2 regions of the Plantibacter sp. CFBP 13570 genome follow, and region 1 is predicted to be linked to the other one. Evidence: predicted binding sites of a transcription regulator. Region 1 holds the regulator's gene; the other holds the start of a gene.
What was found. Region 1 encodes LexA, which represses DNA repair genes until DNA is damaged. Its sites were predicted from a motif close to TCGAACANNTGTTCGA; they were not measured.

Region 1 (12,207 bases):
CCGCCGCCGTGCACCTCATGAGCGCTGCAGCGGTCAAGTGCGGCCTCGCGGATGCCCCCGACGCCCAGACGGACCTCGACGAAGCCCGCAAGCTCATCAACGCCCTCGCCGGGCTCATCACCGCAGGTGCCCCGGAGATCAGCGACATGCACGCCCGCTCGCTGCGCGACGGCCTGCGGTCCCTGCAGCTCGCCTTCCGGGAGGCGTCCACCATCCAGGATCCCATCGGCAAGGGTCCCGGCGAGAAGTGGACCGGCCCGGTCACCTGATCGCAGGGCGGTGCTCCGCCTCGCCGATCAGTCGGCGGGGCGGAGCGACACCGCGAGCGAGTCGACGCGCGTCGCGATGACCTCGTCCGCGGCCCAGCGCTGAGCGAGCCGCGCGAGCACCGCGTCGAGCTCCTGCTGGGTCAGTCCCTGCAGCAGGCCGAGCTCGACCACGAGCTCGGATCCGGCGAGCTTCGCCTCCGGATCTCCGGCTCGCAGACGCACACTCACGACCGCGAGCTCCTGCTCGATCGATCGCTCGAACGCGCCGCGCACCAGCGGGTCCGCGAAGCTGGGCGTCCACGGCTGCGACTGCGCGATCGCCCACAGCGCGGGGCGGCGTACGGCGAACTCGGTGCTCGACGTCGGATCGAGGACCACCACGTCCGTCTGCTCACTCGCGGCCGCCAGGGCGACCCGGACGCCGTCGGCCGGGATCGGCCTCGCCGTCCGGTTCCAGGCGGACATCGCCTGCACCGAGCTGAACACCGGGAGCACGGTGCGGCCGTCCGGACCCGTCACGGTCACGATGGACAGCTCCTGCGACTTGTCGACCAGTTGGCCGTGCTCGTTCTCGCCGGCCTCACCGAGGTGGGCCACGAGCGGGATGAGCAGGCGGGAGTCCCGGAACGCGTCGACGACCTCGGCCTCGCCGACCTCGCCGGCCCGGAAGCGTCGGAGGGACTCGATCAGCCGCTCGGGCGCACTGCCGTCGTCACCGGAACTCGCGTTCGGCTGGAAGCTCCGACCGGCCCAGGGCTGGCCGGCCGAATCGGCACCACCCATCGCATGGTGGGCATGCCCGCCCGACGGACCCTGCCGGTCGGGCTCGGAGGATTCGTCAGCGGCCCGAGACATCCAGCGCCTCGGCCAGGGTGAATGCGCCGTTGTAGAGCGCCTTCCCGATGATGGCCCCTTCGAGCCCGAGGGGGACCAGCTCGCGCAGCGCGACCAGATCGTCGAGGCTCGAGATGCCGCCGGAGGCCACCACCGGCCGCTCCGTGCGCTCGAGCACCTGTCGGAGCAGTTCGATGTTCGGCCCCTGCATCGTGCCGTCCTTCGTGACGTCCGTCACGACGTAGCGTGCGCAGCCCGCCTCCTCGAGACGGTCGAGGACGGTCCACAGGTCGCCGGCGTCCTGCGTCCACCCGCGAGCGGCGAGCGTCGTGCCACGGACGTCGAGGCCGACCGCGATCGCCTCGCCGTACTGGGCGATGACGCTCGCGGCCCACTCGGGGTTCTCGAGCGCTGCGGTCCCGAGGTTCACGCGTGCGACGCCCGTCTCGAGCGCCTGCTCGAGGGAGGCGTCGTCGCGGATGCCGCCCGACAGTTCGATGTTGACGCCGCGCGCCTTCGAGATGACCTTGCGGATGATCGACCGGTTGTCGCCACGACCGAACGCGGCGTCGAGGTCGACGAGGTGGATCCACTCCGCCCCCTGACGAGCCCAGTCCAGGGCCGCGTCGACGGGCTCGCCGTAGTTCGTCTCCGAACCGGCCTCGCCGCGCGTCAACCGGACGGCCTTGCCGTCCACGATGTCGATCGCGGGGAGCAGCGTCAGTCCGGCCGTCGTGTTGAACTCGTTCATGATCCACCGTCTCTTCGGGAGCTGCGAGCCCCTCGGTTCCCGGCGCACAGCATGCCTCGTGGCACAAGCACCTGATCCTAGTCGGCTACAGGGTGCCGAGCCAGTTGGACAGCAGACGGATACCGGCGTCGCCCGACTTCTCCGGGTGGAACTGCGTCGCCGACAGCGGACCGTTCTCGACGGCCGCGAGGAACGGCACGCCGTGGGTCGCCCAGGTGAGGCGCGGCTCGGGGAACGGCGGCATGACCTCGAGGGTCCACTGCTGTGCGGCATAGGAGTGGACGAAGTAGAAGCGCTCGTCGGCGAGGCCGTCGAAGAGCACGGACCCCGCGTCCGGCGACACCGTGTTCCAGCCCATGTGCGGCAGGACGGGCGCCTCGAGTTCTGTGACCGCGCCGGGCCACTCCCCCAGGCCCTCGGCCTCGGAACCGCGCTCCAAACCACGCTCGAACATGACCTGCATCCCCACGCAGATGCCGAGGACGGGACGGCCTCCCGCGAGACGACGGTCGATGACCTCGTCGCCGTGGGAAGAACGGAGGGCGCCGATCACCGCATCGAAGGCACCGACCCCTGGCACGACGAGACCGTCGGCGGCCTGGGCGGCCTGGCGGTCGCCCGTCAGCACGACGTCGGCGCCGGCGAGCTCGAGGGCCTTGACGGCGGAGTGCACGTTGCCGGAGCCGTAGTCGAGGACGACCACCGACGGGCGTGCACTCACAGCGCGCCCTTCGTCGACGGGATGCCCTGGACCAGCGGGTCGAACGCCTTCGCCTGCCGGAAGGCCCGCGCGAACGCCTTGAACTCCGCTTCGGCGATGTGGTGCGGATCGCGACCGCCGAGGACGTTCACGTGCACGGTGAGGCCCGCGTTGAAGGTGATCGCCTCGAAGACGTGACGCACCATCGAACCCGTGAAGTGCCCGCCGATGAGGTGGAACTCGAATCCGGCCGGTTCCCCGCCGTGCACGAGGTACGGACGACCGGAGATGTCGACCACGGCCTGCACGAGCGCCTCGTCGAGCGGGACCAGCGCGTCGCCGTACCGAGAGATGCCTGCTTTGTCGCCGAGCGCCTGACGGATCGCCTGGCCCAGGACGATACCGACGTCCTCGACCGTGTGGTGGACGTCGATGTCGACATCGCCCGTCGCACGGACGGTCAGGTCGGTCAGCGAGTGCTTCGCGAAGGCCGTGAGCAGGTGGTTGTAGAACGGGACGGAGGTCTCGATGCTGCTCGTGCCGGTGCCGTCGAGGTTCAATTCCAGCTCGATGCTGGACTCGCTCGTCGCGCGCTGGATCCGGGCCGTGCGCTGCTGGGTGGTCATGGGATCCAGTGTATCGAGCGCACCGGCGCTGCACGCCGTGTGTCGACGGGTGGGCATCGTCGCGTCATGCGGCTGCACCAGGGCGTGGCGACGCCTATCGTTGAGAGGTCATGACTTCCACACCCAGCATCGCCCCGGCCGTCCCACTCGACGCGACGGAGATCGCCGCTCTCCGTGAACGGTTCCCGATCCTCGCCCGGGAGATGAACGGACACCCGCTCGTCTATCTGGACTCCGGAGCCACCTCGCAACGCCCGATCGAGGTCATCGACGCGGAGCGTGACTACGCGACGCACCAGAACGCCGCCGTCCACCGTGGCGCCCACCTCCTGGCCGCCGAAGCGACGGAGCTCTTCGAGGACGCGCGCGCGACCGTCGCCGCGTTCATCGGTGCCGACGAGCGGGAACTCGTCTGGACCTCCGGCGCGACCGCAGCCCTCAACCTCATCGCCGGGGCCATCGGGAATGCGAGCGCCGGCCTCGGTGGTGCCGCCGCCGAGCAATTCCGCCTCGGCCCAGGCGACGAGATCGTCGTCACGGAACTCGAACACCACGCGAACCTCATCCCCTGGCAGCAACTCGCCGCACGCACCGGTGCGACCCTCCGTCACCTGCCGGTCGACGACCACGGCGTGCTGCGTCTCGACGCCGCAGGCGACGTCATCGGCGAACGCACGCGCATCATCGCGTTCGCACACGTGTCCAACGTCACCGGGGCGATCGCGCCGGTCTCTGAGCTCGTCGCCCTCGCCGAACGCGTCGGCGCGCTGACCGTGCTCGACGCCTGCCAGTCCGTCCCGCACCTGCCCGTCGACGTCCCGTCCCTCGGGGTCGACTTCCTCGTGTTCTCCGGCCACAAGATGCTCGGTCCGAACGGCATCGGGGCCCTGTGGGGTCGCCGCCGGCTGCTCGATGCCCTTCCCCCCTTCCTCACCGGCGGGTCGATGATCACGACCGTCACACTCGACGGCGCGGAGTTCCTGCCCGCCCCGCAACGGTTCGAGGCCGGGACCCAGCCGGTGTCGCAGGCGATCGCCCTCGCGAGCGCCGTCCGGTTCCTGCAAGCGGTCGGCATGGACCGTGTCCACGCCACCGAGGCGGCCTACGGACAGCGACTCGCGGCCGGACTCGCCGCCATCCCCGGCGTCACGCTCATCGGCCCGCCGCCCGGAACTCCTCGCGCCGGGCTGGCGAGCTTCGACCTCGCCGGCGTGCACGCCCACGACGTCGGTCAGTTCTTCGACGATCGCGGCATCGCGGTGCGCGTCGGTCACCACTGCGCGCAACCACTCCACCGCCGGTTGGGCCTCACCGCGTCCACCCGCGCGAGCAGCTACCTCTACACGACGGAGGCCGAGATCGACGCCTTCCTCGAGGCCGCCACCCTCGTCGGTCCGTTCTTCGGGGTGTCCCGATGAGCGGCCTGGAGAGCCTCTACCAGGAGCTCATCCTCGACCACGCCCGCCAGCGCCACGGCTTCGGGTTGCGGGACGCGCCCGCCGCCGAGTCGCACCAGCTCAACCCCACCTGCGGCGACGAGGTCACCCTGCAGCTCCACCCCGGGCCCGACGGTCGTCTCGCACCGATCGCCTGGGAGGGGCACGGCTGCTCGATCTCGCAGGCGTCGAGCTCCTGCTTGAGCGACCTCGCGGCAGGCCTCACACCGGCCGAGCTCCAGGCCCTGGTCGACGAGTTCCGGACGGTCATCCGCTCGCGGGGCACGCTCGAGTTCGACGAGGAACGGTTCGGAGACGCCGCGGCGTTCAGCGGCGTCTCGCGCTACATCGCCCGCGTGAAGTGCGCCATGCTCCCCTGGGTCGCCGCCGAGGCGGCCCTGACCCGCCTGCCGTGAGCAGGCGCCCACCTCCGCCCGGCCGAGGGCTGGTCAGGCGGGGCTGATCGCCGCCAAGGCCTCGAGGAACGCGGTCGTCTCCGCTTCGGTGCCTGCGGTCACCCGCAGGTGGTTTGGGATACCCACGTCACGGATGAGGATCCCCCGCGCCAAGAGCGCCTCGAACGCCGCGTGCGGATCGGCGACGCCGCCGAACAGGACGAAGTTGGATCCGCTCCGCTTCGGGTCGTAGCCGAGACGCCCGAGCTCGACGACGAGGCGATCGCGCTGGGTCCGGATGTCGTCGACCATCGCCAGCATCTCGTCGGCGTGTCGGAGTGCGGCGGTCGCGGCCGCCTGCGTCAGGGCGCTCAGGTGGTACGGGAGCCGGACGAGTCTCAGCGCGTCGACGACCGCGGGGTCGGCGGCGAGGTACCCGAGACGGACCCCGGCGAAGGCGAATGCCTTGCTCATCGTCCTGGAGACGATCAGGCGCGGACGCCCCTCCAACAGCGTGAGCGCGCTCGCCTCGTCGTCAGGAGCGAACTCCGCATACGCTTCGTCGACGATCACCATGCCCCGCGAGGCCTCGTAGACCGCGGTGACGGTCTCGAGCGACAACGGTGTTCCGGTGGGGTTGTTGGGCGAGCAGAGGAACACGAGGTCGGGATCCGCCTCGGCCACCTGACGCGCGGCGGTCTCGGGCGAGAGCTCGAACTCGGCGTCGCGCGTCGCGGGGATCCACCTGGTGCCGACGCCGGCGGCCAGGAGCGGATACATCGAGTACGTCGGCGTGAACCCGAGGAGCGATCGCCCGGGACCACCGAAGGCCTGCAGGATGTGCTGCAGCACCTCGTTCGACCCGTTCCCCGCCCAGATCTGCTCCGGGGACACCCCGTGACCCAAGTATCCCGCCAGGGCCTCGCGGAGTTCCGTGAACTCGCGATCGGGGTATCGGTTCACCGTGAGGACCGCCGACGCGAGCGAGGCGACGATGTCGTGCGCGACCGCTTCAGGGATCGGGTGCGTGTTCTCGTTGACGTTGAGCGCCACCGGCACCAGGGCCTGGGGAGCGCCGTACGGGCGCTGTCCTCGGAGGTCGTCGCGGATGGGGAGGTCGTCGAGAGCGGTCACTCCACAATGCTAGCCACTCCGACCGGCGCGCTCACTCCGCCTGACGCTCCCGACGAAGGACCTCGTGCCGGGGGCTCGCCGGGTTCAACAGCGAGTGGCGTCGCCCGTAGGCGAAGTACACGATGAGACCGATCACGAGCCAGACCCCGAACCGCAGCCAGGTCTCCCAGTGCAACTGCAGGATCAGGAAGCCGGACGCCAGGACGCCGAACGCCGGGACGAACGGCATCAACGGCAACCGGAAGGAGCGGGGCTCGTCCGGCTTCGTGTACCGGAACACGATCACCGACACGCAGACCACGATGAAGGCGGCCAGGATGCCGATGTTCGTGAGGTCGGCGACCTGCTTGATCGGGAACACCCCGGCGAAGACGGCTGCCGCGCCGCCGGCGATCCAGGTCACCCGCTGCGGCACGCCTCGCCGGTCCGTGCGCGAGAACCACCGCGGAAGGAGACCGTCACGACTCATCGAGAACCAGACACGGGTGACGCCCAACAGGAACGTCAGCATCACGGTGAGGATCGACAGGACGGCGAACACGGAGATGATCGTCGCCACCACGGGCAGGCCGACACTCTGGAACGCCGATGCGAACCCGGCGGTGGGGTCGATGTCGGTGTAGTTCTGCATACCGGTCAGGACGAGGGTGGCCGCGACGTACAGGAGCATGGCGACGATGAGGGAGAGGATGATCGCCTTCGGCATGTGCTTCTTGCCGTCCTTCGCCTCCTCGGCCGCCGTGCTCATCGCGTCGTATCCGAAGACCGCGAAGAAGACCGTCGCGGCACCGGCGAACACCGGCCCGAAACCGCTGGGGAGGAACGGATCGTAGTTCTCCCCGTTGATGTAGAAGACCCCGAGGCCGATGATGAACAGGATGAGCAGGACCTTGATGCCGACCGCGATGAGCTCGAATCGACCGAAGGCCTTCGTCCCGCGACTCAAGATGAAGGTCACGAGGAGACAGACGAAGATGGCGGGGAGATTGACGAGGCCGCCCTTCCCCTCGTCGGCGGTCGAGGTCATCCAGGCCGGCATGTGGATCCCGATGCCGGACAGGAAGGCGTCGAAGTAGCCGGAGATCCCGATCGCGACCACCGCGACGATCGCGATGTACTCGAGCAACAGGTCCCAGCCGATGAACCAGCCGATGATCTCGCCGAGCGCCACATACCCGTAGGTGTAGGCGGACCCGGCTCTCGGGATCATGCCGGCGAACTCCGCGTACGACAACGCCGCGGCCGCGGAGGCGAGACCCGCGATCAGGAACGAGAAGAGGACGGCCGGCCCGACAGCGGGCGAGGCCTCGCTCCCATGAGCGACGAGTCCGGCGAGGGAGAAGATCCCCACCCCGATGATGCCACCGACCCCGATGGCCGTGAGTTGCCAGAGCCCGAGGCTCTTGAACAGCTTCGAACCGGAGGTCTCATCCTCGATCTCCGCGATCGGCTTCTTCCGGAGCAGCGAGCGGCTCCGATCGTCTGTACTCATGCTTGCCTCCGACGATGCTGCGGGCGTCGTTGCACCGCGCCATCGACGATAGCTGAGAACCAGCGCGGAGTGACCCGCCGATTGTCGGCCTACTCGGCCGCGTACCGCTGCGGGATCGCCAGGCGCTGCCCGGGCTCTACACCGGCGGTGCTGAGCTGGTTGAGGTTCATGATCTCGGCGATGACGTCGCGCGGGTCGGCGTCGGGCGCGATGGACTCGGCCAGCTGCCAGAGCGACTCGCCCGGGTCGACCGTGATGTACGTGAACGTGGCTCCCGCCGCCGCTGTGTTGGCCGCGGCACCGCCTGCGGAGAGTCCGACGACCGCGACGCCGATGACCAGCGGGATGGCGGCGAGCGTGGTGAAGACGACGCGGCCGCGCTTCGTCAGGCGGAGTCGGCGTGTGGACGGTGCGTCTGACGCCGGTGCCTGCGCCGTCCGTGCGGGAAGCGCCCGGTGGGACCCGATCAGTGCTGCGCTCATGTCAACCCTCCAAGAGTGTGCTCATCATGTGATGAGGACTCGTACCCGACACTCGACCAGGAGTGCCGGATACGAACCTGTGTTCCGAATATATCTTCGATTGTTCGAATACTCAACCCTGTCTTCGTACCTGAGACGCGCGGGATCGGCGACACGCTCGAACAGATGTTTGTCTGGACGAGCTGGTGCGGATACAGTTTCGAGTGTTGGAAGCAGTACACCACCACCCACCGACATCGGTCACCGACAGCCGATCAGGGCAGGAGCGAAGATGGCAGCGAACACGGCGGGCGACGGAGCCCGGGAGCGCCAGATCGGCGGCACCCGGCGACGGAAGAGCCTGAGCGACAAGCAGCTGGCGATCCTCGACGTCATCCAGCGTTCGGTCTCACAGCGCGGATATCCGCCGAGCATGCGCGAGATCGGCGACGCCGTCGGGCTCGCCTCCCTGTCGAGTGTCACGCACCAACTCGGACAGCTCGAACTCAGCGGATACCTCCGACGCGATCCCAACCGTCCCCGCGCCATCGAGGTGCTCATCGACCTGCCGAGCGCCGTCGAGGGGAGCGATCCCGACTCCGCTCCCCCGGTCGGCGACGCAGCCATGGTCCCGCTCGTCGGTCGCATCGCCGCCGGCATCCCGATCACGGCCGAGCAGCAGGTCGAGGAGATCTTCCCCCTGCCGCGTCAGCTGGTCGGCAAGGGCAGTCTGTTCATGCTGAAGGTCGTCGGCGACTCGATGGTCGACGCCGCGATCTGCGATGGCGACTGGGTCGTCATCCGCGAGCAGAAGACCGCCGAGAACGGCGAGATCGTCGCGGCCATGCTCGACGAGGAGGCGACCGTGAAGGTGTTCCGCCAGCGCGACGGCCACACCTGGCTGCTCCCCCGGAACTCGGCCTTCGAACCGATCCTCGGCGACCACGCCGAGGTCCTCGGCAAGGTCGTCGCCGTGCTCCGGACGGTCTGACCGACCGGACCACTCCGCGGCACGGACGAGGGCCGGGACGATCCGTGGATCGTCCCGGCCCTCGTCCGTGCCGGACCGACGACGTCAGCCGGTCGCACCGACCCGTGCGCGGACCACACGCGTGGCCTCGACGATGTTGGCGAGGGAGGCGACCGTCTCCTCGTACCCTCGCGTCTTGAGTCCGCAGTCCGGGTTCACCCAGACCTGGCGCTGCGGGATCCCCTCCAGCGCGATCTCGAGCAACGCGGTCACCTCCGCGACGCTCGGCACCCGAGGCGAGTGGATGTCGTAGACGCCCGGGCCGATGCCGTGGTCGAAACCACTCGCCCGGATGTCGGACACGACCTCCATCCGAGACCGGGCCGCCTCGATGCTCGTCACGTCGGCGTCCAGGCGCCGGATCGCGTCGATCACCACACCGAACTCGGAGTAGCAGAGGTGGGTGTGGATCTGCGTCTCGGCGCGCACGCCCGCGGTCGCCAGCCGGAAGGAGCCCACCGACCAGTCGAGGTACCGCCCCTGGTCGGCCCGCCGGAGCGGGAGTAGTTCGCGGAGTGCGGGTTCGTCGACCTGGATGATGCGGATGCCGGCCCGCTCCAGGTCGGCGATCTCGTCACGCAGGGCGAGGGCGACCTGGTTCGCCGTCTCGGCGAGCGGTTGGTCGTCGCGCACGAACGACCAGGCGAGGATCGTCACCGGGCCCGTGAGCATGCCCTTCACCGGCTTGGTGGTCAACGACTGCGTGTAGGCCGACCACTCGACCGTGATCGGCGCCGGCCGCGAGACGTCACCCCACAGGATCGACGGACGGGTGCATCGCGAACCGTAGGACTGCACCCACCCGTGCTCCGTCACGGCGAACCCGTCGAGGTGCTCGGCGAAGTACTGGACCATGTCGTTGCGCTCGGGCTCACCGTGGACGACGACGTCGATGCCGAGGTCCTCCTGCAGCGCCACGACGCGCCCGATCTCCGCGCGCATCGTCTCGACGTAGGCCTCCTCGTCGAGCGTCCCGGCGACCCGCTGCGCGCGGGCGCGACGGATGTCGCCGGTCTGCGGGAAGGAACCGATCGTCGTCGTCGGGAGGAACGGCAGGCCGAGCGCCTGCTCCTGCGCCGTGGCGCGCTCCTGGTAGTCGTCTCGGGTGAAGTCCGCTGGTGCGAGCGCTGCCGTCCGTGCGCGGATGGCGGCATCGACGACCCCGGGCGCGGCGAGCCGATCGTCGAGCGCGGCCGACGCTGCGGTGAGCTCGGCCGCGATGGCCGCGCGCCCTTGGGTGAGACCGCGTGCGAGGACCGCGATCTGATCCACCTTCTGGTCGGCGAAGGCGAGCCAGCTCCGGAGACGGGGGTCGAGCTTCGTCTCCACCGACACGTCGTGCGGGACGTGCAGGAGGGACGTCGAGGTGGACACCGCGAGCTGTGGGAAGCGCTCCGCCGCGCTCGCGAGCAGGTCGGCCGCGGCCACGAGGTCGCCGCGCCACACGTTGTGGCCGTCGATCACTCCCGCGACGACGGTCTTCGTGTCGAGTCCGGGAGACGAGTCCGGCAGGCCTCCTCGGACGAGGTCGACACCGACCGCCTCGACCCCCGACTCGGCGAGCACCGGGAGGGCGTCGCCCAAGGCGCCGTACGGAGCCGCGACGAAGATCGCCGGGCGGTCCGACACGGCGGACAGGACGGCCGTCGATCGTTCGAGCGCCGCGAGGACCGTCGACCTCGGCACGTCGAACGTCTCCGACACCAGTGCGGGTTCGTCGAGCTGCACCCAGGGCGCGCCGGCAGCGGCGAGGCGCTGGAGGAGTTCCGCGTAGACGGGCAGCAACGCCTCCAGTCGGTCGATCGGGGCGAATCCCGCTGAGGCCCCCTCGGCCGCCTTGGACAGCAGCAGGAACGTCACGGGGCCCACGATGACCGGCCGCGTCACGTACCCCTCGGCGAGGCCCTCGCGGAACTGCTCGACCACTCGGTCGTCGGAGAGCGCGAACGGCGTCGACTCGCCGATCTCCGGGACGAGGTAGTGGTAGTTCGAGTCGAACCACTTCGTCATCTCGAGCGGGGCGAGGTCGCCGGCGCCACGAGCGATCGTGAACGCCCCGACGAGGTCGACCCGACCGTCGGCCCCGACGAGCGACGAGAAGCGCTCCGGGACGGCGCCGACGGTGAGCGCTGCGTCCAGGACCTGGTCGTAGAACGAGAAGCTCTCGGGGATCGCGGCGTTCGTCGGGTCGAGGCCGAGCCCCGCGAGGCGGGCACGCGTGGCGGCGCGCAGCTCGGAGGCCGTCCGCTCGAGCGCCTCGGCGTCGATCCGGCCGGCCCAGAAGGACTCGACGGCGCGCTTCAACTCCCGGTTCGGCCCGATGCGCGGGTAGCCGAGGATGGTGCCGACGGGGAATGCGGAAGTGGGGTTCATCGTGCGTCCTTGCTGGTGAGTGGATCGGGGATGGGATGACGGACCGGTCGGCCGCCTTGCACGGGGATGCCGGCACGGTGCAACACGTCGAGCACCGTCCGATGCTGGTTGAAGGCGTAGAGGTGGACGCCCGGCGCGCCGCCCGCGACGACGTCGCGGATGAGCCTCGCGGAGTAGTCGGTGCCGATGTCGATCCGTCCCGCTTCGTCCGGCTCGACTTCGAGCGCGATGGCCAGGTCGCTCGGGAGCGCCTCGCCGCTGAGCTCGAGCACTCGACGCAACCGCGCCGGACTCGTGATGGGCATCACGCCCGGCAGGATGGGCATGGTGACGCCGTGACGTCTCGCGCGTTCGGCGAAGGCGAGGTAGTCGTCGGCGTGGAAGAAGAGCTGGGTGATGGCGAGCGTCGCCCCAGCCGCCTGCTTGGCCAACAGGGTGTCGAGGTCCTGCGTCGTCGACCGCGAGCGCGGGTGTCCGTTGGGGAACGCGGCGACCGCGATCCGCGGCCGATGGCGTCGCCCGAGCTGCACCGCGCCCGGGAGGCCGACCAGCGACCCCTCGGCGTAGGGCTCGTGCTCGGCACAGACCCGGCCGATGAGCTGCACGAGTTCCGCGGCACTCCCCAGATCACCGAGGAAGGCGTCCCCCTCGACGGCTCCGGCAGGCGGGTCGCCGCGGAGCGCGAGGAAACTGTGCACCCCGGCAT
Region 2 (12,207 bases), on a different contig from region 1:
GGAATATACCCCGGAGGGGTATCGTTCGGCTTGCTGAACGAACCGAAGGAGTGCTCATGAGCGACCACACCCACCACAACCACGGCCAAGCATCCGACAACGCGACCTCCTGGCGGATGGCCGCCACCGCCACCCTCCACTGCCTCACCGGTTGTGCCATCGGCGAGGTGCTGGGCATGGTGATCGGCACCGGTCTCGGACTGCACAATCTCGGGACCGTGGTGCTCTCGATCGCACTGGCCTTCGTCTTCGGCTACGCGCTCACGATGCGCGGCGTGCTCCGCGCGGGCCTGTCCTGGCGCGCCGCCATCGGTGTCGCGCTGGCCGCGGACACCGTGTCGATCGCGGTCATGGAGATCATCGACAACACCGCGATGCTCGCCATCCCCGGAGCGATGGACGCCGGCCTCACCAGCGGCCTCTTCTGGGGCTCCCTGGTCGCCGCTCTCGCCCTGGCCTTCATGGTCACCACACCGGTCAACCGTTGGTTGATCAGCCGCGGCAAGGGGCACGCCGTCGTCCACGGACTCCACCACTGAGGCCATGATGGGCCTCCGACCTCGCGGTCTGCGACTGTCGTTCGGACGGCGCGTTGTCGTCGGCGGGGCCCGCCTGCTTCATCGTCGGCGGAGGTCTCGCAGTGCCTCCGGCGACGGGGTGAGACTGCCGACGATCTCGCCGAGGCTGCTGATGACCGGGTGACGTCGATGCGAAGGCGCGTCCTGGTGACCACCGTCGAATCGCAGGAACCGCACCTGGAGCGCTTCGGCGATCTCCTCGTCGTGATTGGTGTCGCCGACCATCAACACCCGCCGGGGATCATGGCCCGAGTCCTCCAACCACGCGGTCACGACATGCTCCTTCGACGCCGCATAGACATCGGTGATGCCGTGGACGTGTGCGAAATGGCCGTGCAGCGAGTGGGGAGCCAGCTGACGCTCGAGGGTGACCTCTGGGGTCGCCGAGATGAGGACCTGCTCGACGCCGAGCGCGTCGATCGCCGCAAGGGTGGCGCGGGCCTGCGGTTGGAGCGACGCCGCTCCCACGCCGGCGGCGAACAGCGCGAGATATTCGTCGGCCGCCTCCAGGAAGTCGGCTGCATCGACACCGAGCCGGGCGTAGAAAGCCCGGATGGGGAAGCCGAACACGGCCCGATACGCCTCCTGGTCGGATATCTCGGCAAGACCCCGCTGCCGGAGGACGGTGTTCATCGCGGCAAGCGCCACCTCGACATCGTCGAGGAGCGTGCCGTTCCAGTCCCAGCACACCGCGTCGATGGTCATGGATACGTTCTCGTGCACGAGGTCGAGTCTCACACGATCGGCCGACAGCGGTCGGATCCGACGAGGCCGGTGGCTCCCCCGCTCAGGTGGGCCCGACGCCGACCGCCAGTCCCTGCAGGACGTCTGCGAGTGCCACGGCACCGGCCTCAGCATCGGCGTCCTCGGCGTACTCCTCCGGCGAATGGGAGACGCCGGTCGGGTTGCGGACGAAGAGCATCGCGGTCGGCACGTGCGACGCGAGCACTCCGGCGTCGTGCCCCGCTCCGGTACCGAGCACAGGCGCCTCCGGCAGCATCCGTTCGAGGCGCCCGCGGAGGAACGGGTCGAAGTCGGTCGTGGCGCTGAACGACTCCTCGGTGATCGCGGCCTCGCATCCCTCCTCCGCTGCGACGAGCGACAAGCGTTCGGTGATCCCCGCCACGATCGCGGCGGTCACGACGTCGTCAGGATGACGGACGTCGATCCAGAAGTCCACGCTCGACGCGATCACGTTCGTGCCTCCCGGCAACGGGAGCACCCGACCGACGGTCGCCCGAGCGTCCGGCGTGGCCCGCCCGATCGTGCGGATCTCGGTGATCATCCGCGCAGCCGCGACGAGCGGGTCCCGTCGATCCTGCATGAGCGTCGTCCCCGCATGGTTCCCCTCACCGCGGATCGACACCCGCCACCGTCCATGCCCGAGGATGCTCGAGCCGATCGCGACCGGGCGATCGAGGTCGACCAGCGCCCGCCCCTGCTCGACGTGGAGCTCGACGAACGCGTCGATCGCTCCGAGCCCGGCCGGATCTGGACCAACACCCCGCGGATCGACACCATTGCGTGCGAGGACCTCGGCGAACGTGTCCCCCTCCACGTCGCGCAGGGCCAGCGCCCGATCCGGACTGATCGCACCGGTGAGGAGCCGCGAGCCGAGGCATGCGACGCCGAAGCGCGAGCCCTCCTCCTCCGGGAAGACCGCGACGACGATCGGCTTGGTCGGCTCGAAGCCTCGCGAGCGCAGGTGGTCGATCGCGATCAGCGCCGATGCGACCCCGAGTGGTCCGTCGTAGGCGCCACCGCCCGGTACCGAGTCGAGATGGCTCCCGGTGACCACCGCACCCGTCGTCGAACGTGACGGCACATGCCACCAGGCGCGGATGACCCCGTTGCCGTCGATGTCCACGTCGAGGCCGCGGCGCTCGGCCTGACCGACGAACCACTCCCGCAGCTCGAGTTCGGCGGTGGAGTAGACGGGCCTCGAGTACCCTCCCCGACGGTGGTCCCGACCGATCCCCGCGATCTCGTCCAGGAGCGAGACCACGGTGTCGCGGGTCACCGGACCGCTGCCAGGCTCGGCCGGAACATCGCCGGCACAACGTCTCGGCCCTCGATCAGCGCGAGGGCGTATTCGCCGATGAGCGGGGCGAACTTGGCACCGTGGCCGGAGCAGGGCGCCAGGACCGTGATCCCGTCGACCCTGTCGATGACGAAGTCCTCCGTCGGGGTGTTCGTGAACAGGCAGGTCGTCTCGGCATACGGTTCCGGGACGAGGCTCGGGAGGAACTCGCGGACGTAGGCGACGACCCGTCGGCGGTTGGCGGCGTCGACGACGCCGTCATGATCGGCGGCCGAGGGGATGCGCCTGCCACCGTTGTACTCGGCGACCTTCTGACCACGCCAGTCGGCGTCGCGCCCTCCGGGGAGCCCGTAGACCTGCATCCGCTCGGACTTGTGGATGAAGGTGGGCCACACGGCTCCCGATCGTGCCGGGTCTTCCGCGTCGATGCCAAGTCGGTCCCGGTACGGGAAGTGGTACGCCTGCTCCTGTCGGACCTCGAGGGCCGGGAACGCATCGAGGAACCCGCCCGGCAGCGCGAGCTCGCCGAGGAGGTCCGGAAGCCAGCCGCCGGCTGCGACGACCACCTGCTCCGCATCGAACGCCCTCCCCCGAGACCCGAGCACCCGGTATCCGGTGGCAGTCCGCGCGACCCGCTCGACCGGCTGATCGTTCAGGACCGTGGCCCCGGCGCGGACGGCGGATTCGAGCATCGCCATCACCGCCCGCTCCGCGTCGATGACGCCGGCTCCCGGATGCCACAGAGTGGGCGTGTCGAAGCCGATGTCCCAACGGGCTCTGGCTTCGTCTCGGGAGAGCAGCTCGTGATCGATGCCGTGCTCCGCCAGCACTGACGCGAGGTGCTCCGGGCGGCGGGTCGTCCCGAAGTCGAGCGCCCCCGTCTGCGTGATCAGTGGACGCCCGTGTTCCAGGCCGAGCTCGTCCCACCCTGACGCCGCCGCGAGGACGAGACGGGTGTAGGACGCCTCCGGGTAGGCGTAGCGGAAGATCCGGGCCGATCCGTGGGACGATCCCCACTCGTTGGCCGGGCGACTCCGCTCGAGGACGGTGACGTCGTGCCCGGCCTGGGCGAGGCGCCAGGCCGCCGCAGCACCTGCGAGCCCGGCTCCGACGACGATGACGCTCGTCATGCGCGTGCTTCCAGGTCTTCGTCCTCGTAGGCGCGCTCGGCGTGCGCGTGCTCGTCGATCCCGGCGACCTCGTGCTCCTCGGGGATCCGCAGACCGATGGTGATCTGAATCAGCTTCGCGATCACCCAGGTGACGATGAACGAATAGGCGAGGACCGCGACGGTCGCGATCGTCTGCACGCCGAGCAGTTCGAATCCGCCGCCGTACAGCAGACCGGAGCGTCCGTTCGGAGCCGCATCCGTCGCGAACACTCCGATGAGGAGCGTCCCGATGATGCCCCCGACGAGGTGGACCCCGACGACGTCGAGGGAGTCATCGAACCCGAGCCGGAACTTCCACTCGATGGCGAGGCAGCAGACGACGCCCGCGATGGCCCCGATGATGATCGCACCGATGGGCGAGACGGCGCCGCAGGCGGGGGTGATCGCCACGAGGGCGGCGATGATCCCCGATGCGCTGCCGAGGCTCGTGACCGCTCCGTGGCGGAGTCGATCGACGATGGACCAGCCGATGAGCCCGGCACAGGCGGCGACGGTGGTGTTGAGGAACACGACGCTCGCCGCATTACCGGCTGCGAGCGCTGAACCGGCGTTGAAGCCGTACCAACCGATCCAGAGCAACCCGGCGCCGACGAGGACGAGCGGGCGGTTGTGGGGACGGAGCTTGCCGCCCCAGTCCTTGCTCTTCCCGAGCACGAGGGCCAGTGCGAGCGCCGCGACGCCGGCGTTCATGTGCACGGCCGTCCCGCCCGCGAAGTCGACGGCACCGAGGGTGTTCGCGATCCATCCACCGGTCGCCGTGTCGTTCGAGAAGGCGAACACCCAGTGCGCGACCGGGAAGTACACGAGCGTCGCCCAGAGCCCGGCGAACAACAACCACGCGCCGTACTTCATGCGACCGGCGGCGGCACCGGCGACGAGCGCCGTCGTCACTCCGGCGAACAGCAGTTGGAACGCCGCGAAGAGTGCGAGGGGAATGCCGGCATCGGGGTCGTCGACGAGTGCCTGGTCGAGCCCTGCGAACTCGAACGGGTTCCCGATGAGTCCGAGCCCGCCGACGGAGTCACCGAAGACGAGCGAGTACCCGAAGGCCACCCAGAGCAGCGCGACGAGGCTGGCCCCGCCGAAGCACATGATCATCATGTTGAGGATGCGGCGGGACGAGACCATCCCGCCGTAGAACAGAGCCAGGGCCGGGATCATGAGGGCGACGAGCGCCGAGCTCGTCAGGATCCAGGCGACGTTTCCAGCGTCCACAAATCACTCCATCGTTCGAGGTGCACAGCGGCCGGACGGCCGCGGCGTCGGGTTCGGGTGGAACAGGTGTCGGTGCTCGGTGCCGGTCGGCGGTCAGGCCAGGTCTGGGGCTTCCCAGAGGTTGAGCTTCGTGCCAATCCCCTGCTCGACGGCGTTCTCGTAGATCGTCTTCGCCCAGGCGACGTCCTCGACGCCCATCCCACCGACGCTGAAGAGCACCGGCTGCTCGGGGAACTCGCGCCCGACGGCGCTCCCGTCGAAGACGTCTCCGATGTTGACCACGCGGGACTCGTCGAGTTCGCCGGTCCCGATGAGGTCCTGCCAGTAGAGGCCGATCATCCCGAACGCGGTCTCGTGTGACGGCGCCGGGTACTCCTCGGCCCACGCCTCGTAGATCTTCTTCGCGTCGGCGATGAGGCGGGCCTTGCCGGAGAGGGTGTACTCCTTGTCCATGCGCAGGTTCGCGGGCAGGCTCAGGAAGGCGCCCGGCTTGATCCAGTCGCCGTCGATGAACGGGTAATTCTCCGAGCCGACCAGGCCGGTGACGGCTTCGGAGACGATGTCCGAGTCACGCACGGCGGCCTCGACCGTCTCGGCGATCTCGATCGTCGTGAACTGCGGGTAGTGCTCGCGGACGTAGTCGGCGAACGCCTCGGACGTCGACCGTCGGCGCCCGTGGATGCGGATGGTGTCGAGCGAGGGACGGGCGGTGGTCATGGCGTGCAGGGCGCTCTTGTTCATGGCGCCGGGCCCGATGATGCCGAGCGACTTGGCGTCCACCGGCGCCAGGAGCTTCGCGGCGGCTCCCGGCACGGCAGCGGTGCGGTAGGCGCTCTCGAGGTTGCCGGACATGATCGCGTAGGGCGCACCGGTGTCCTTGTCGTTGAGCACGATGAGGTGGATGGAGCGCGGGAGGCCTCGCTCGCGGTTGTCGACGTTCGAGCCGTACCACTTGACGCCGGCGGTGTCGAAGCGTCCGCCGAGGTAGGCGGGCATCGCCATGAACCGACGGTCGGCGGCGTCCAGCGGCATGCCGGGGAACGGTGAAGTGGCGGGGAACCCGATCGGTGCTCCGTGCGAGTTGGCGGTCGGGCCGGCCATCCGGTAGTCACCCTTCGCGACGAGCACCAACACCTCCTCCATGACCTCCATGCAGTGGGCCATGTCCTTCATGCCGGCGGCGATGACCTCCGGTTCGCTCAGGTAGAGCATGTCGATCCGGGTGTTCGGGGAAGCGTCTGCGGTCACGGGTGGTCCTCCAGGTCGGGGTGTGTGGTCCTCAGCGAACACGGTCGCGATCGTCCTGGTCAAATACCGATTCGAACCTCGATTGAGAGCGTTTCGCTCGCAATCTGGACGAAACAGCGTGGTAATACGACGGTCGTATCGTCGATGGGATGGAGCTCCGCCAGCTGCGCTACTTCCTCGCCGTCGCCGAGGAGCTCCACTTCGGGCGCGCCGCTCGACGGCTGCACATGTCGCAGCCACCGCTGAGCGTCCAGGTCGCACGGCTCGAGCAGGAGGTCGGCACCGCACTGTTCGACCGTTCGACGAGGCGGGTGGCGCTGACCCCCGCTGGACGACATCTCCAGGCGCGGGCGAGACACATCGTCGAGGAGCTCGACACGGTCCGGGGTGAGATGCGCGACTTCGTCGACGGTCTCGCCGGGGAGCTCACCGCGGGGTTCGTGAGTTCGGCCAACTACACGGTCCTCCCCGGTGTCGTGCAGCTGTTCCGGGCGAGCCGCCCCGGGGTGACGCTACGCCTGGTGCCGTTGACCTCGGGCGAGCAGTTCGACCGGCTCCGCGACGGCACGCTCGACGTCGGGATCGTCCGTGACGAGGTCCCGCAGACGCCGTCCGACACTTCCCCCGCGCTCACGACCGAGGTCGTCTTCGAGGAGCGTCTCGTGGCGTGCCTCCCGGTCGGTCACCCGTTGGCAGGGCGACCCGAGGTCACCGCGGAGGAGCTCATGGAGGTCCCGATGATCTCCTACCCGCGGGCGCTCATGCCGGGATTCGTGGACCGCGTCGCGGAGGTGCTCGGCACGTCGAGTCGGACGCAGGTGGTCGAGGAGGTCGTCCATCAGGAGACCGCCCTCGGGTTCGTCGCGGCCGGCGTGGGTACGACGATCCTGCCCGAGTCGGTGCGGCAGCTGGTGCCGCCGTCGATCGTCGTCGTGCCGCTCGCCGGCTCGCCGACGACACGCCTGCTGGCCGCTCGTCAGGAACGGACGGACGAGAGCCCGGTCCACGACGCGTTCATCGCGTGTCTCCGTGACGCGGCCGCACAAATCGGGTGAAGGCCCACTCGAACACCGCGCGTCCGCTTCCCGTCTGGGCGGCGTAGCCCCAGTGTTCCTGCCCGACCTGGACAAACGAGTCGACCCTGTCCAAGCTAGAACCGATGACCGACACCCGCGACGACTTCACCATCCGACGAGCCACTCCGGACGACGTCCCCCTCCTGCAAGCGTGGAGCTGCGACGAACCCGTCGCCTGGATCGACCCGGAACGGCTGACCGCCGAACTCGCGAGTCGGAACTATCGACCGGAGTGGTCGTGGATCGCCGAGCAGGACGGTCGCCCGATGGCACGAGCACTCTGGTGGGGCCAGGCGGACGCGAACCGGCCCGCCACGCTCGACTGCCTCACCAGCACGGTCGAGGTCGCGGAGCCCGAACGTGTCGGCGCCGCACTCATCCGTGCCGGACTGGACGCCTTCGGCGCGGGTCCCGCACTGGAGTTCAACGTCGACGTCTCCCCTGCGTGGGCGGATGACGCTGCGAGTGTGGAGGCGGTGCGCTGGCGCCACGAGGCTGCTCGCGCGGGTGGGTTCTCGCGCACGACCGAGCGGGTCAGCTTCGCGAGGTCCAGCTCCGATCCGGTGCCGGCACGATCGCAGCGCCTTCGTTTCGTCGCCGCCCCGGACGACGCGTTCCACGAGCTGTTCGCCCTGGTCGCGACCGGCACCCTCGATGCGCACACGCAGGACATGGTCGCGCGCGAAGGACTCGAGGCGCTCGCGGACGACGACCTGGCGTTCTACCGTTCGCTCCCCGGCGAACGGGACGCATGGCGGGTCGCAGAGCTGCTCGACGGGACGATGGTCGGGTACATCATCCCGACGAGGACGGCGTACGACGCGAGTATCAGCTACCTGGGTGTGCTCCCCGAGCATCGCGGACACGGGTACGTGCACGACCTCCTGGCGGAGATGGTCCACATGCACCACGGGTCGGGGCAGGACCGGATCGTCGGCACCACGGACGCCGCGAACACCCCGATGCGCGGCGCCTTCGATCGAGCCGGTTTCTCGGTCACGCGCGTTCGGATCGTTCACGAGCAGTAGGTTCGCCCCGGGCTCGGTTCCGACCGAGTCAGCTGAGCACCGCGACACGGTCGACCGTCGCGCTCGTCAGACCCGCGACGACCGCAGTACGCGGACGACCCCGGCGCAGACCGCGAGCCAGATGATCGCTTGCAGGACCGCAGCGACGACGAGTGGCAGCACGAACGACCCGCCTTCGGCGGAGGACAGCCAGAAGGCTTCACCGACCGTGCAGGCGATCCCGACCCCCGAGACCGTCAGGAAGAGGGCGCGCAACGCCACCGACTCCCGACGATCGACGGCGTCCGCCACTTTGGTGGGGGCCTCCGGCTTGCCGGCGGTCTGCGGTGTCGCACCGGACCACGCCGCGATGGAACGGGTCATTCGGTACCCGGAGACCTGCAGCAGGAGCAAAACGATGGCGCTCGGCAACACGAAGACCAGTCCGATGAAAAGCACGATGCCCAGGCTGCCAGCCCCTGCCTCCGCCGAGTACGAATTCAAGACCGTCACGGTCGCCACGGACAGGGTGGCGGAAACGACGAACGTCACGGCGGCGGCGAGGCCGAGGAGCAAGCGCGCAGGTCGCTCGTACTCCCGGAGCAGGACCTCCAGTGCGACGTCGGAGACTTCGGGCTGTCGTCGTCCTTGTTCCGAGGCACTGATCCACGCCCTCGCCTCGGCTCGAAGCAGGAAGGCGTTCCAGGCTGCCGCCGTGGATGACGCGGCCGGCGGCCTCGATGGTGCTCGCCGCCCGGCCGGCTGGCGGGTTCGCTCGGGGTGCATAAGCCGACCTTACGCCGACCGCGGGCCAGGGGAAGGCGACACGGCCGCCCAGAACCGTCCGCACGGCCTCATCTCACTGCGCATCGATGAAGGTGCGAAGCGCCTCGGCCCACTGCTGCTGTGCGTCACGGCGCCACAGCACGGTCCGACTCCTCGCCGAGCCGTGCTGTGGCGGCTACCGCGCCGCGAGCATCCGATCGGCCGTGCGCAGCGACAGCGCCATCTGCGCCAGGCCCGGGTTCGCGGAGAGCGCGCTCGGGAAGGTGGAGTTGTCGCAGATCCACAGGTTGTCGATGTCATGCGATCGACCATCCCCGTCGACCACGCCGTCACCCGGATCGTCGCTCATCCGGCACGTGCCGAGCGTGTGCGCCGTGCGCGCGAGGACCCTGGTGCTCCGCGCACCGGCCGCCGTGAGGATGTCCGTCATCGTGCGGATGGCGTGGCGGTCGATGGCCTGCTCGTTGTCGCCGGGCGAGAAGGAAATGGTCGCACGCGGCAGACCCCACTCGTCCTCCTCCGAGGACAGCTCGAGCCGGTTGCCGTCGGCGGGCAGACATTCGGCGTTCATCCCGATGCCGGCGTTGTACCGAGACGCGTCGAGTTCGTCGACCAGCTCGGAGCCCCAGAGGCCGCCGCCGCGGACGAGGGTCGTCGCATAGTTGAAGGGCATGACGCCGAGGCTCTGCAGCAGGTAGCCTCCGGCGAAGTCCGCGCCCTCAGGGCGGACGAAGTCTTCGGTGATGAGCGCCGACGGGTAGCCGCGGTAGCCGCGGATCTGCCCGTCGAACCGTCCCCACACCTGCACCGCGCCATGGGCCAGGAAGTTGCGTCCGACCTGCCCGCTCGCGTTCGCGAGGTCGTTGTGCAGCAGGAGCCGAGGAGTCTCCACCCCTCCGCCGGCCAACACGAGCACCTCGCAGCGCTGCCGCTTGTCGACGCCGTCCTGGCGATAGACGACGCCCGTCACCCGACCGCGCGCATCACGCTCGATGGTGTGCACGACGGCGTCCGGCCTGATCTCCGCCCCCGCCGCGACCGCAGCAGGCAGGTACGTGATGGCGGTCGTCGCCTTCGCACCGTGGCGCTCGCCCTGGTGGATCGAGCCGACGTTCGTCGTGGCGCGTCGCAGGCCGTGGTGCGGCTGATCGCGGTCGCGGGTGATGATCGCGGCGGGTGCGTCGGTCGCACGGATACCGAGCGACTCGGCGCCCTTCGCCATGAGGTCCGCCGGGGCGTTGCGCTTCGGCGGCGCATACAGGTAGGTGCGCGACGGGTCCCACGGATACGGCGTCGGCCCGGAGACACCGATGGTCGCCTCGACCTCCTCGACGTAGCGGGTGAACTCCGCATGGTCGACGGGCCAGTCGCGGCCGAGACCGGTCTCGCTGCGCAGACGCAGGTCGCGTGCGTCCGGACGGGGCGTGAACGCGCCCCAGTGTACGGTGCCACCGCCGACGCCGAACCCGCTGTTGTTCGGACCGAACGCCGTCGGAGCGTCCCCGCCGCTGAACCGGCTGGACATCCAGTTGATCGTCGTCGCGTCGACCTCGTCCGGCGTTGACTCCGCGGGGTCGTGATTCGGCCCGGCCTCGAGCGCGACGACGCGCAACCCCGCCTCAGCGAGTCGCGCGAGCAGTGGTGCACCACCTGCACCGGTACCGACCACCACGACATCGACGCTGTCGTCGAGGTCGTAGGTCTTCATCGCGTCCAGGTTCACGCTGCGTCCTCCTGCTGCTGTTCGTGCGTGGGTGCGGGCGCGGCGCCGAGGTCGGAGGGCTCCCAGTCGTCTCGGGTGTCGGCACCGAGCTCGCGATAGCCGGCGAAGTCGACGTCTTCAGCGCCGGTCGCGAACCCGTCGTACCCGACCCGGGCCAACGACGCTGGGTGGATGAGCCACTCCCGCGTGACGTCCACGCGCAGGTCCTCGAACCAGCGACGCAGATCATCCGCATCGATGGCACCCCCGGGAACGCCCTGGCCGTCGATCACGGCGCCGACCAACGCATCCTGGTCATCGGCCGAGTCCGGCCAAGCGGTTCGGAGGGCATCCAGTCCGGCGCGGTAGGCCTCGTCGTCCGTGAGTCCTCCGACCGGCCGCCATCCGTCGCCACCACCGGCTGCGAGGTCGGCGTCGACCCGCGCGGCGAGGTCGATCCGCCCACCCGCCGGCTGCGGAACCAGGCGATCGGCGACGGCGCGGAGCAGGTCCAGCTGTTCCCTGCTCAGGGTGCGGGACCGATACCGGGGGTCGTCCGGCAAGGCGCGTCGTGCCAGCGCACGCCGCACCCGCGGCGTGGTCCGCGGGGACGCGATGACGAGCCCCCACTCCGCGGGGACGACCGCACTGTGTGCGACGATCTCGTCCCACAGCTCGGTGATCGCGCGCGCCACCTCGACCGGACGCTCGAAGGAGAGCAGATGTCCGGCTCCGGCGAACGGCACGAATCGTGCGCGGGGGTAGACGTCCGAGAGCAGCTCGGGCTGCACCGCGGCTCCGAGTGCATCGTCCTGATCTCCGGCGAGCACGGTGCACGGGAGGTCGAGGGTGCCGACGGAGGACGCGATGTCCTCCAGGCTGCCCTGCTCCAGCCAGCGGCGCCACGCGACGGGCGACATGGCCTGGACGGACGCCACGGCGGCTGATTGCAGCTCGGCCGGCAGGGGCGCACCAACATTGTCGTCCACGAAGGTCTGTGCGTCCGCCTCGACGATGGGCCCGTCCTCGATCCAGGTGAGCATCTGGTGGCGCTTGGCGTCCGGCATCGGCTCGGGCGTGGGCGGTGACGGTGCCAGGAGCACGACGCCGAGGAGCCCGAACACGGGGACGTCACCGTCGCGGACCCGGGCGGCGATCCCGGCGGCGACCTTGCCGCCCATGCTGTGGGCGCACAGCATCCAGGGTCCGCCGTCGGCCTGCTCCGCGATCACGGCGAGGGCAGCGTCGACCTGCGACTCGACCGAGCCGTCCGGCGCGTCGGCCGTGTCGCCCTGGCCGGGCAGCTCGACGGCGATCACCCGGAACCGAGCGTCGAGTTCACGGGCCATCGGTGCGACAGCGGCGGCGTCGAGGCCCAGCCCG

Region 2: IFT89_RS02615 (tyramine oxidase subunit B) is a predicted target of LexA. The motif match lies at 6,313-6,328, and genes of this name have one in related genera.

What each region holds. Positions count from the first base shown of each region.
Region 1 is NZ_JACYTW010000025.1:26,818-39,024, forward strand. It holds gene IFT89_RS10325 (DUF1844 domain-containing protein) at 1-269, shown strand, start outside; gene IFT89_RS10330 (SseB family protein) at 297-1,124, opposite strand; gene priA (bifunctional 1-(5-phosphoribosyl)-5-((5-phosphoribosylamino)methylideneamino)imidazole-4-carboxamide isomerase/phosphoribosylanthranilate isomerase PriA) at 1,108-1,854, opposite strand; gene hisH (imidazole glycerol phosphate synthase subunit HisH) at 1,940-2,575, opposite strand; gene hisB (imidazoleglycerol-phosphate dehydratase HisB) at 2,572-3,180, opposite strand; gene IFT89_RS10350 (SufS family cysteine desulfurase) at 3,291-4,598, shown strand; gene sufU (Fe-S cluster assembly sulfur transfer protein SufU) at 4,595-5,032, shown strand; gene IFT89_RS10360 (histidinol-phosphate transaminase) at 5,066-6,145, opposite strand; gene IFT89_RS10365 (amino acid permease) at 6,177-7,637, opposite strand; gene IFT89_RS10370 (LysM peptidoglycan-binding domain-containing protein) at 7,727-8,119, opposite strand; gene lexA (transcriptional repressor LexA) at 8,391-9,089, shown strand; gene metE (5-methyltetrahydropteroyltriglutamate--homocysteine S-methyltransferase) at 9,174-11,501, opposite strand; gene IFT89_RS10385 (methylenetetrahydrofolate reductase) at 11,498-12,207, opposite strand, start outside.
Region 2 is NZ_JACYTW010000004.1:59,544-71,750, forward strand. It holds gene IFT89_RS02590 (DUF4396 domain-containing protein) at 57-539, shown strand; gene IFT89_RS02595 (HAD family hydrolase) at 618-1,283, opposite strand; gene IFT89_RS02600 (allantoate amidohydrolase) at 1,366-2,598, opposite strand; gene IFT89_RS02605 (FAD-dependent oxidoreductase) at 2,595-3,749, opposite strand; gene IFT89_RS02610 (ammonium transporter) at 3,746-5,005, opposite strand; gene IFT89_RS02615 (tyramine oxidase subunit B) at 5,099-6,253, opposite strand; gene IFT89_RS02620 (LysR family transcriptional regulator) at 6,403-7,308, shown strand; gene IFT89_RS02625 (GNAT family N-acetyltransferase) at 7,413-8,357, shown strand; gene IFT89_RS02630 (hypothetical protein) at 8,424-9,122, opposite strand; gene IFT89_RS02635 (GMC family oxidoreductase) at 9,298-10,845, opposite strand; gene IFT89_RS02640 (alpha/beta fold hydrolase) at 10,842-12,207, opposite strand, start outside.